DNA from 2 places in the Peribacillus sp. YIM B13481 genome. Region 2 is predicted to be linked to the other one. Evidence: predicted binding sites of a transcription regulator. Region 2 holds the regulator's gene; the other holds the start of a gene.

Region 1 (4,428 bases), on a different contig from region 2:
TCCCTTTCAAGGGTTTTAATGTAGTTGCTGACAGTCGGTCCTAAAACCGCATTGACGATCGTCGTACTCATGCGCTCATGCTCAAAAATTTCAGGAAGGACTTCACTTGAAATGCATATATAGACATCCGGGAGTTCCTCCTGGATGATACGTTTCACTTTCGCCTCATTGCTTCCGTTTACATACGAGTTCATGAAGCAAACCGCAATGGATTCGGTACCGCGTCTTTTTAATTTCCTTGCCAGTGACCGTACTTCCTCTTCATTGATTTCCTTCAGGACATTCCCTGCAAAATCGATGCGTTCTTCCACTTCAAAACGGTCTCTTCTTTGAATATACGGTTTGGCTACATCATCATATGTATCCCATAACTCGAGTTTGGTTCCACGGCGAATTTCTGAAACATCTCGGAACCCTTTAGAGGTGATCAATGCTGTCTTTGGCAATTTTCTTTCAATCAAGGCATTGGTACCAACTGTCGTACCATGGGAAAACACTTTAATATTTTCACAATCTATTTCCGCTTTTGCGATTCCATCTAATATACCAATCTCAGGATTTAATGGAGTAGACGATGTTTTGGTTATTGAAATTTCCTTCGTGCTTTCATCAAAAACAAAAACATCCGTAAATGTTCCGCCTACATCAATTGCGAGCCTAGTTTGCTTCGTACCTATCATATAATTCCCACCCCTGCTACAAGATTTAAACTGCTTATACCTTTGTGAACATTACTTTCCGCTAATCCTTAAGTGCCTTAATGATACCGCTGAAAAGAACGATGTGTGAATGAAGGTCAGCCAGCCGTCGGATTCTTTGCCAAAAACGAAATAAGATGAATGATGAAATAAAAAAAACCAGTCATATCAATAAAAAATAATTGATATAACTGGTTTTGATCTAGGTTTAGCTCCGCTGGATGGCGAAGTCTATTAGATTCGACAGTTATTTATAGATTCATCTTTCAAATCAGGCGATGCATGGCAGAGTAGGAAATTTTCTTAAACTACCCTTATACGGCTATGTATTTATCTTACGTGAATTCACAATAAAGTCAAGTTAGTTTTTAGAATATTTAAATAACTATTTTTAAGGATCTATAGAGGACTTTTTACCAAAAAGGAGGAAAATTAAGTAAGCATAACAATTTCGCTATGCTTACAGCATGTTATTTATCAGGTGTTTCCAATGTGCCCTCCTCACTGTTTTTGAGGTAAACTTCAGAAATTCCATTCATGCCTTCCAATAGTTGTTCTTTAGTATAGTCCATACTGCCAACCAGTTTATTTTGCCTCTTATCATTATTCTCTTCTAAAAATTTTGATTCTGAATCCGCCACATTTTTCACCTCCATCATTTAGGATGGCGTATAAAGATTGAAATATGTATGATGATAATGATAGACACCTTGCTCTAGGATAAAATAACCGTTTTAGTAAAAGCTTTCAGATCAAACATAGACCATTCATTAAAATTGTTCTATCATATAACAGGAAAAGCGCATTTTTTGAATATTTTTAAAAAATCAGCTGTTTTCATGAAGCTAAAGGGATATACTATAGGATAGCTTTCACTACATTTTTAAAAGTATTTTTTGTGTCATACTTTGTGTAATTTTTTACAAGTTTTTCTATTTACATCAACAAAATGCTTATTGCAAAGGAGAATTGGATATGTCAGAAACGATTACCCAATCACAGACTGAACAAATTAATGCCCGCCAAAAACAATTAGATGTACTGGACCAATTATTAAAGCCCGAGGTTCAGGAATCCTTGAACACTTTAGTTGAGCAGTTACCAAAACTGACTGAATTAGTGAATATTTTAACAAAGTCTTATGATTTCGCTCAATCTGTTGCGACTGATGATGTTTTGAAAAGTGATACGGTCAGTGCCATTTCGGAGATCGCGACTCCTGTAGTCCATTCAGTGAAAGGGCTAGCGGCTAATGCCATCGAAGCTAAGGATCGTGCTGAAGTGAATAATGATGTGATCGGTCTTTTTGGACTGTTAAGGATGATGAAAGATCCGCAAGCACAAAAACTTTTCCGTTTCGCCCAAGCTTTTCTTGAAGTCTCTTCAGAACGTAAAAACCAAAAATAATTTGATAAACTTTCAATCAGTAAGGACGGGGGATTAACTATGTCAAAACAAATCGTCATCTTAGGTGCGGGTTATGCGGGATTACTATCAGCCTTATCCGTACGTGAATATTACAATAAGGATGAAGTGCAGGTTACAGTGGTGAATCAATTTCCAACGCACCAAATCATCACCGAATTGCACCGTCTTGCAGGCGGATCCATTTCTGAACAAGCCGTTTCGATTCCTTTGGAAAAACTTTTCAAAGGAAAAGATATCGACCTTACCATTTCAAAAGTGGAGTCTTTCTCAGTCGATAAAAAAGAAGTGAAACTTGCGAATGGTTCCACTTTATCTTATGATGCCCTAGTTGTTGCTTTGGGAAGCCAAACAGGATTCTTCGGCATTCCGGGACTTGAGGAAAACAGCATGGTCTTGAAATCCGTAAATGATGCTAACAAAATTTACAAACATATCGAAGATCGCATCCGTGAATATGCACAAACGAATAACGAAGCGGACGCTACAATCGTAATCGGCGGCGGCGGATTGACTGGCGTCGAGTTAATCGGTGAAATCGTGGATCATTTCCCTAAAATCGCCAAAAAGTTCGGAGTGGACTTCAAGGACTTGAAAATCAAGCTTGTGGAAGCTGGTCCAAAAATCCTTCCTGTCCTGCCTGACCACTTAATTGAACGTGCCATGTCCAGCTTGGAAGCACGCGGCGTTGAATTCTTGACAGGTCTGCCTGTAACGGGTGTTAAAGGAAATCAAATCGAATTGAAAGATGGACAAACGATCGAAGCCAATACGCTTGTTTGGACAGGCGGAGTCGCAGCACTTCCTATCGTAGGCGAATCAGGTCTTGAAGTGGATCGCGGCAAAGCAACCGTTAATGAATATTTGCAATCCAAATCCCATAATGACGTATTCGTTGTCGGAGACAGTGCCGTTGCTTTCCCTCCAGAAGGCGGCCGTCCATACGCTCCTACTGCACAAAATGCTTGGCAAATGGGTGAGCTTGTTGGATACAACCTATATGCAGCCTTTGAAGGCAAGAAACTTGAAGAATTTTCACCTGTCAACTCAGGTACACTTGCGAGCCTTGGCCGTAAGGATGCAGTGGCAACCGTTGGGGCCAATAACACTTCCCTTAAAGGTCTGCCGGCTACATTGATGAAAGAAGCAAGTAATATTCGCTATCTATCACACATCAAAGCCCTATTCAGCCTCGCTTATTAATTTATTATAGCCGTGACGTGACATCCAGTTCATTGTATGTCCGCGGTAAATGCCCTTTCTTCCCGGTCATCGGGATTAAAGGGCATTTTTTTCATGAATGTATTATACTGCCTGATCATGATGCAATGATTGACGAAAGATGTTAACAATGGACGGTACTCCATTTTGTTGCTTATCCATCTATAAATCTCCTGGGATTAGGCAACTCTCCTAAATCCTCTCCGTTAATTTTTATTAGCCCGTTTATCGTTAACTAACGCTCAAGTATGTACCATTGCGCATATTATAAAATTAACCTTATTAAAGGAGGGGTCTGTATGCCGAAAGGGAAAAAAGGAAAAGCAGCTTCATCTGGCAGTTCATCTACCGGTAGCACTTCTACTGGCAGCAAGTCCACTGGAAGCAAGTCTACTGGCAGCACAACTACTGGCAACACAACTACTGATTGACGAAAGATGTTAACAATGGACGGTACTCCATTTCGTTGCTTATCCATTCTATAATTCTCCTGATTAGGCAACTCTCCTAAATCCTCTCCATAATTTTTATTAGCCCGTTTGTCGTTAACTAACGCTCAAGTATGTACCATTTCGCATATCATAAAATTAACCTTATTAAGGAGGCGTCTGTATGAAAGGGAAAAAAGGAAAAGCAGCTTCATCTGGCAGTTCATCTACCGGTAGCACTTCTACTGGTGGCACTTCTACTGGCAACAAGTCCACTGGTAACAAGTCCACTGGCAATAAATCTACTGGAAAATAATCTACTGGCAACACAGCTACTGGTATCATAACTACTGGTATCACATCTACAACAACAACAACATCTACTTCATAAAGTTCAAGCTCAAGCTCGTCCTCTGAACGTGGCAAAAAAAGAAGAAGATAGATAGTTAAATATAAAATGCTTCAGCTTGATTAATCCCTGATTGATCAAGTGGAAGTATTTTATGATATTACGGCTTCATTAAGGTCAAGACTGTCCATAAAACATCTTATACAAGGAAGGAAGGTGAGTGTATGTCTTATCATATTCCATCTTATTTCTTAATGATAGAAGAAAAAGATCTAGAAGATTTACGTGCGGATATTTGGAGCGATGA
Region 2 (4,428 bases):
TTAACCGCTTTTTCGATTCCTTTACGGATACCCATTGGGTTTGCACCAGCTGTTACGTTTTTAAGACCTTCACGAATCATCGCTTGCGCTAGAACCGTTGCAGTAGTTGTACCGTCACCAGCTACGTCGTTTGTTTTGCTCGCTACTTCAGCAACCAATTTCGCACCCATGTTTTCGAATGCATCTTCCAATTCAATTTCTTTAGCGATCGTCACACCGTCATTTGTGATAAGCGGTGAACCGAATTTTTTCTCAAGAACCACGTTACGACCTTTTGGTCCAAGCGTTACTTTAACTGCATCTGCAAGTGCGTCCACACCACGAAGCATGGAGCGGCGAGCTTCTTCACTAAATTTAATTTCTTTAGCCATTTATAAGTACCTCCCTAAAATTTTAAGAAAATTTTCGTTCAGTTAAGTATGATGTATAATTAGCCGATAACAGCTAGAATGTCGCTTTCACGTAAAATTAAGTATTCAGTATCTTCGTATTTAACTTCAGTACCTGCATATTTTGAGAAGATAATTAGATCGCCTTGGGCAACCTCTAAAGCAACACGTTCGCCATTTTCAAGGACACGGCCAGTACCAACAGCTACTACCTTACCTTCTTGTGGCTTTTCTTTTGCAGTATCAGGAAGAACAATACCGCTTGCAGTCTTTTCTTCAGATTGAACTAGTTCAATAATAACGCGATCACCTAATGGTTTTAACAAGTGAAACAACCTCCTCATATTCTCTTGATAATTTGTTTCATGATTATTAGCACTCTTCACCATCGAGTGCTAACACATTTATAATATTAAATAAACCGAGCCTTTTTTGCAAGTATCTTATCGAAAATTTTTTATTAATTTCTGATAAATTTCGGGTATACTACTTTAGCATAATGATTCTTTTAACAAAGGTGCTAAAATGTTTTGTTAGGGGTATCTTTAAGTGGTGTTCTGTCTCATTATTTGATACCATTTTGGAGTATGCGTTTATAGATTGTCCCCATATCAGGAACGTTCTAAGCGGAATGGGTGACTAAATAAAAGGAGTTTTCATTTTTGAAAAAAGAATATTGGTTCGTCGTCATCACCTACATTTCCATGCAATTATCCAGTATTGTTGGGGTACCTCTTTTCATGCTGATCGGGTCTTCAACTGGAATGACTGCTGATGAACTCCAGGTGAGGTCTGCAGCATACTGGATCGTATTCAGCTTTTTCGTTGCTCTATCCTTGATCCTGTTTTTAATGAGAAAAGATATGAAGGAAAAAATGGACAGAAGCACTCCAGCTTCCATTCCCACGTCCATATTATGGGCAGTTGCCGGAGTGTTCCTCGCTCTTTTTGCGCAAAGCATTGCTGGATACATTGAACAGATGCTTGGGGTGGAGCCTGAATCTGAAAATACACAGCAGCTCATTTCACTCATTTACCAAGTTCCCATAGTCATTTTCGTCACTTCAGTTATTGGACCTATATTGGAAGAAATCATTTTTCGGAAAATCATTTTCGGATCACTTCATAAACGCTTTAACTTCTTTATTTCTGCTTTACTCAGTTCAGTTATTTTTGGCTTGGCGCATGGTGAATTGGAACATCTTCTTTTATATTCGGCAATGGGTTTTACCTTTGCTTTTCTTTATGCGAAAACGGGCCGCATCCTCGTTTCCATGAGCGCACATATTGCGATGAATACGCTTGTTATCATCTTTCAAGTTGTAAATCGGGATGATATTGAGAAGATGCTAGATACTGCACAGGCCTTCATCGGAGGTTTATTATGAAACGTCAATCACCATTATTCATGGGTATCATCTATGCAGGCTTAGGAGCTCTTTTTACCGCTATCGCGATTCAAACCGTCAGTTCTTCCGGATGGGGAATCTTTGCCTACATACTTGTACTAATTGCGACTTTAGACTTTGGATCGGGATTACGCATGATCATGCTTCACTTTAAGATTAAAGCCGCCCAAAAAAATAAGAAAAAATAAAAAAACGCTGCGAAGATGCAGCGTTTTTTTCATTCCTCCAATGCAGCTTCTTCCACTACAGGATAATGTTTCAGAAAGTAGATGAGTGACTGAAGCTCCACGGCCAGGTCAATGTGGTGAACCCTTATGGATGGGGGTACCGTCAGCCGTGCAGGTGTGAAATTCAATATTCCTTTTATATCAGCTTTGACTAGACGATCGGTTATCGTCTGTGCTACCTGAGCAGGCACTGTCAAAATAGCCGCAGTAATATTATTTTCCTGCAATAGTGTATCGATTTGATCCATATGATAGATTGGCACATCAGCTATTTGCTTGCCGACCTTATCTTCAGAAACTTCAAATGCCATTTCAATCTTCGTATTATTATTTTTAATGAAATTGTAATTTAAAAAAGCAGTCCCTAAATTCCCCACTCCGATTAAAGCGACTTTTGTCAGTTCATCTTGATCTAGTGTTTTTCTAAAGAAGGATAATAAATAATTGACATTGTAGCCGTAGCCTTTTTTTCCAAGCGCTCCAAAGTAGGAAAAATCACGGCGAATAGTCGCAGAATCCACCTTTACAGCTTCGCTTAGCTCTGCCGAGGAAACTCTTTGTTTGCCTGAGGAATGTAAGTTCTTTAAAAATCGATAATACAATGGCAACCTTTTGGCTGTTGCCTGCGGTATCTTTGGGTCATGGTTCATCATTCTTCCCCGCCTTCACACATGCTTTTCAACTTAATCTCTATCTGTTTGAATTACTTGTCTTTTATAATCGTTACTAGACACTCCGCCTGTTTTCTCCACTAAGAATGTAGGCCCGATTACCATTCCCTTATCAAGGGCCTTACACATGTCATAAATAGTCAAGGCAGTCACGGATGCAGCTGTTAACGCTTCCATTTCCACACCTGTACTCCCTTTTGTCTTAGCTTCCGTTTCAATCCTAAGCCTATATCCTTCATCTTCTTTTTCCCATTCAAAGGCTATATTGACCCCTTGCAGAGCAATAGGGTGGCACATTGGAATTATATTGGATGTATTTTTGCTGGCCATGATTCCTGCAACCTGTGCAACGGCCAATACATCACCTTTTTTCATTTTCTGGTTCGTGACCAACTCATATATTTCATCGTTCAATAAAATGCTCGATTGAGCTATTGCCGTCCGGGATGTTTCAGGCTTAGCAGTCACATCAACCATCTTAGCCCGGCCTTGTTCATTAAAATGCGTTAAGTCTCCCATTTAAGTAACCCCTCCTAAATCATACACTATTATTCCACTTTATGTAATAGCTTGTTTTTGCTTGGAACCAAGCTGTTGCCGATAATAACTATAATACGTTACACTAACAATAATCAATTGAGGTGAAATCTATGATTTTATTACAAATCAATCAACTATCGAAATATTATGGAGCTGAACTTATTTTATCAAATATGAAGCTCGAAGTTCAAAATAAGGATAGAATTGCACTTGTCGGCCGAAATGGCGCTGGAAAATCTACTCTGCTAAAAATCATAGCCGGGCAGCTTTCCCATGATGGCGGTGAAATAATCAAACCAAAAGGTGTCACCATCGGATATATGGCACAGGACACGGGACTGGAATCAGAACTGACCATTTGGGATGAAATGCTGACTGTATTCAATGACCTTTTAGAACAAGAAAAAGAACTGCGTCGCCTTGAGGCTGATATGGCCAGACCTGACATCTTTGAAAATGAAGCAATTTACCAAAAAGTATTAAATGAATATGACACTTTGATGGTAGCTTTCAAAGAGAAGGGCGGTTATCAATATGAAGCGGATATTCGTTCAGTATTGCATGGACTTCAGTTTGCTGATTTTGACTATTCTACCCCAATTTCCACTTTAAGCGGTGGGCAAAAAACAAGACTTGCTTTAGGGAAGCTGCTTTTAAGGAAACCGGATATATTGATTCTGGATGAGCCAACGAACCATTTGGATATCGAAACCCTTTCTTGGCTTGAACAATATTTACAAGGCTACCAAGGAGCTGTTCTTATTGTTTCCCATGACCGCTATTTTCTTGATAAAGTTGTAAACCAGGTATATGAAATTTCCCGGAATAACATGAAAAAGTACTATGGCAATTATAGTTCTTACCTAGAGGGAAAAGCGGAAGATTATGAGCGGGACATGAAGCTTTTCGAGAAACAACAAGGGGAAATCGAAAAGCTTCGCGACTTTGTCCAACGCAATATCACAAGGGCTTCCACCACGAAAAGAGCACAAAGTAGACGCAAACAGCTCGAAAAGATGGATGTATTGGACAAGCCGCAAGGTGATGAAAAATCCGCTAATTTCTCTTTCCAGATTGAACGGCAAAGCGGAAATGAAGTGCTACACCTTCAGGATTTGGCTATCGGTTACGAAGGAGAAACGGTATCAAAAAATATAAATTCCCGGATGACAAAAGGAGAGAGCATAGCTCT

The links. Region 2 encodes Rex, which represses fermentation and respiration genes when NADH is low (regulators of the CRP and FNR family bind a similar motif). Its sites were predicted from a motif close to TTGTGAAATATTTCACAA; they were not measured.
Region 1: the regulator Rex is predicted to act here: its motif matches at 1,607-1,624, upstream of ACFX4X_RS14740 (helical membrane plugin domain-containing protein).

What each region holds. Positions count from the first base shown of each region.
Region 1 is NZ_JBHZPE010000024.1:41,354-45,781, forward strand. Features, by position in the region: gene ACFX4X_RS14730 (hydantoinase/oxoprolinase family protein) at 1-680, opposite strand, end outside; gene ACFX4X_RS14735 (hypothetical protein) at 1,169-1,339, opposite strand; gene ACFX4X_RS14740 (helical membrane plugin domain-containing protein) at 1,674-2,105, shown strand; gene ACFX4X_RS14745 (NAD(P)/FAD-dependent oxidoreductase) at 2,145-3,326, shown strand; gene ACFX4X_RS14750 (hypothetical protein) at 3,610-3,822, opposite strand; gene ACFX4X_RS14755 (hypothetical protein) at 3,957-4,088, shown strand; partial or broken gene ACFX4X_RS14760 (CotH kinase family protein) at 4,346-4,428, shown strand, end outside.
Region 2 is NZ_JBHZPE010000054.1:18,533-22,960, forward strand. Features, by position in the region: gene groL (chaperonin GroEL) at 1-371, opposite strand, end outside; gene groES (co-chaperone GroES) at 431-715, opposite strand; gene ACFX4X_RS21625 (CPBP family intramembrane glutamic endopeptidase) at 1,052-1,777, shown strand; gene ACFX4X_RS21630 (YdiK family protein) at 1,774-1,986, shown strand; gene ACFX4X_RS21635 (redox-sensing transcriptional repressor Rex) at 2,016-2,678, opposite strand; gene moaC (cyclic pyranopterin monophosphate synthase MoaC) at 2,709-3,215, opposite strand; gene ACFX4X_RS21645 (ABC-F family ATP-binding cassette domain-containing protein) at 3,347-4,428, shown strand, end outside.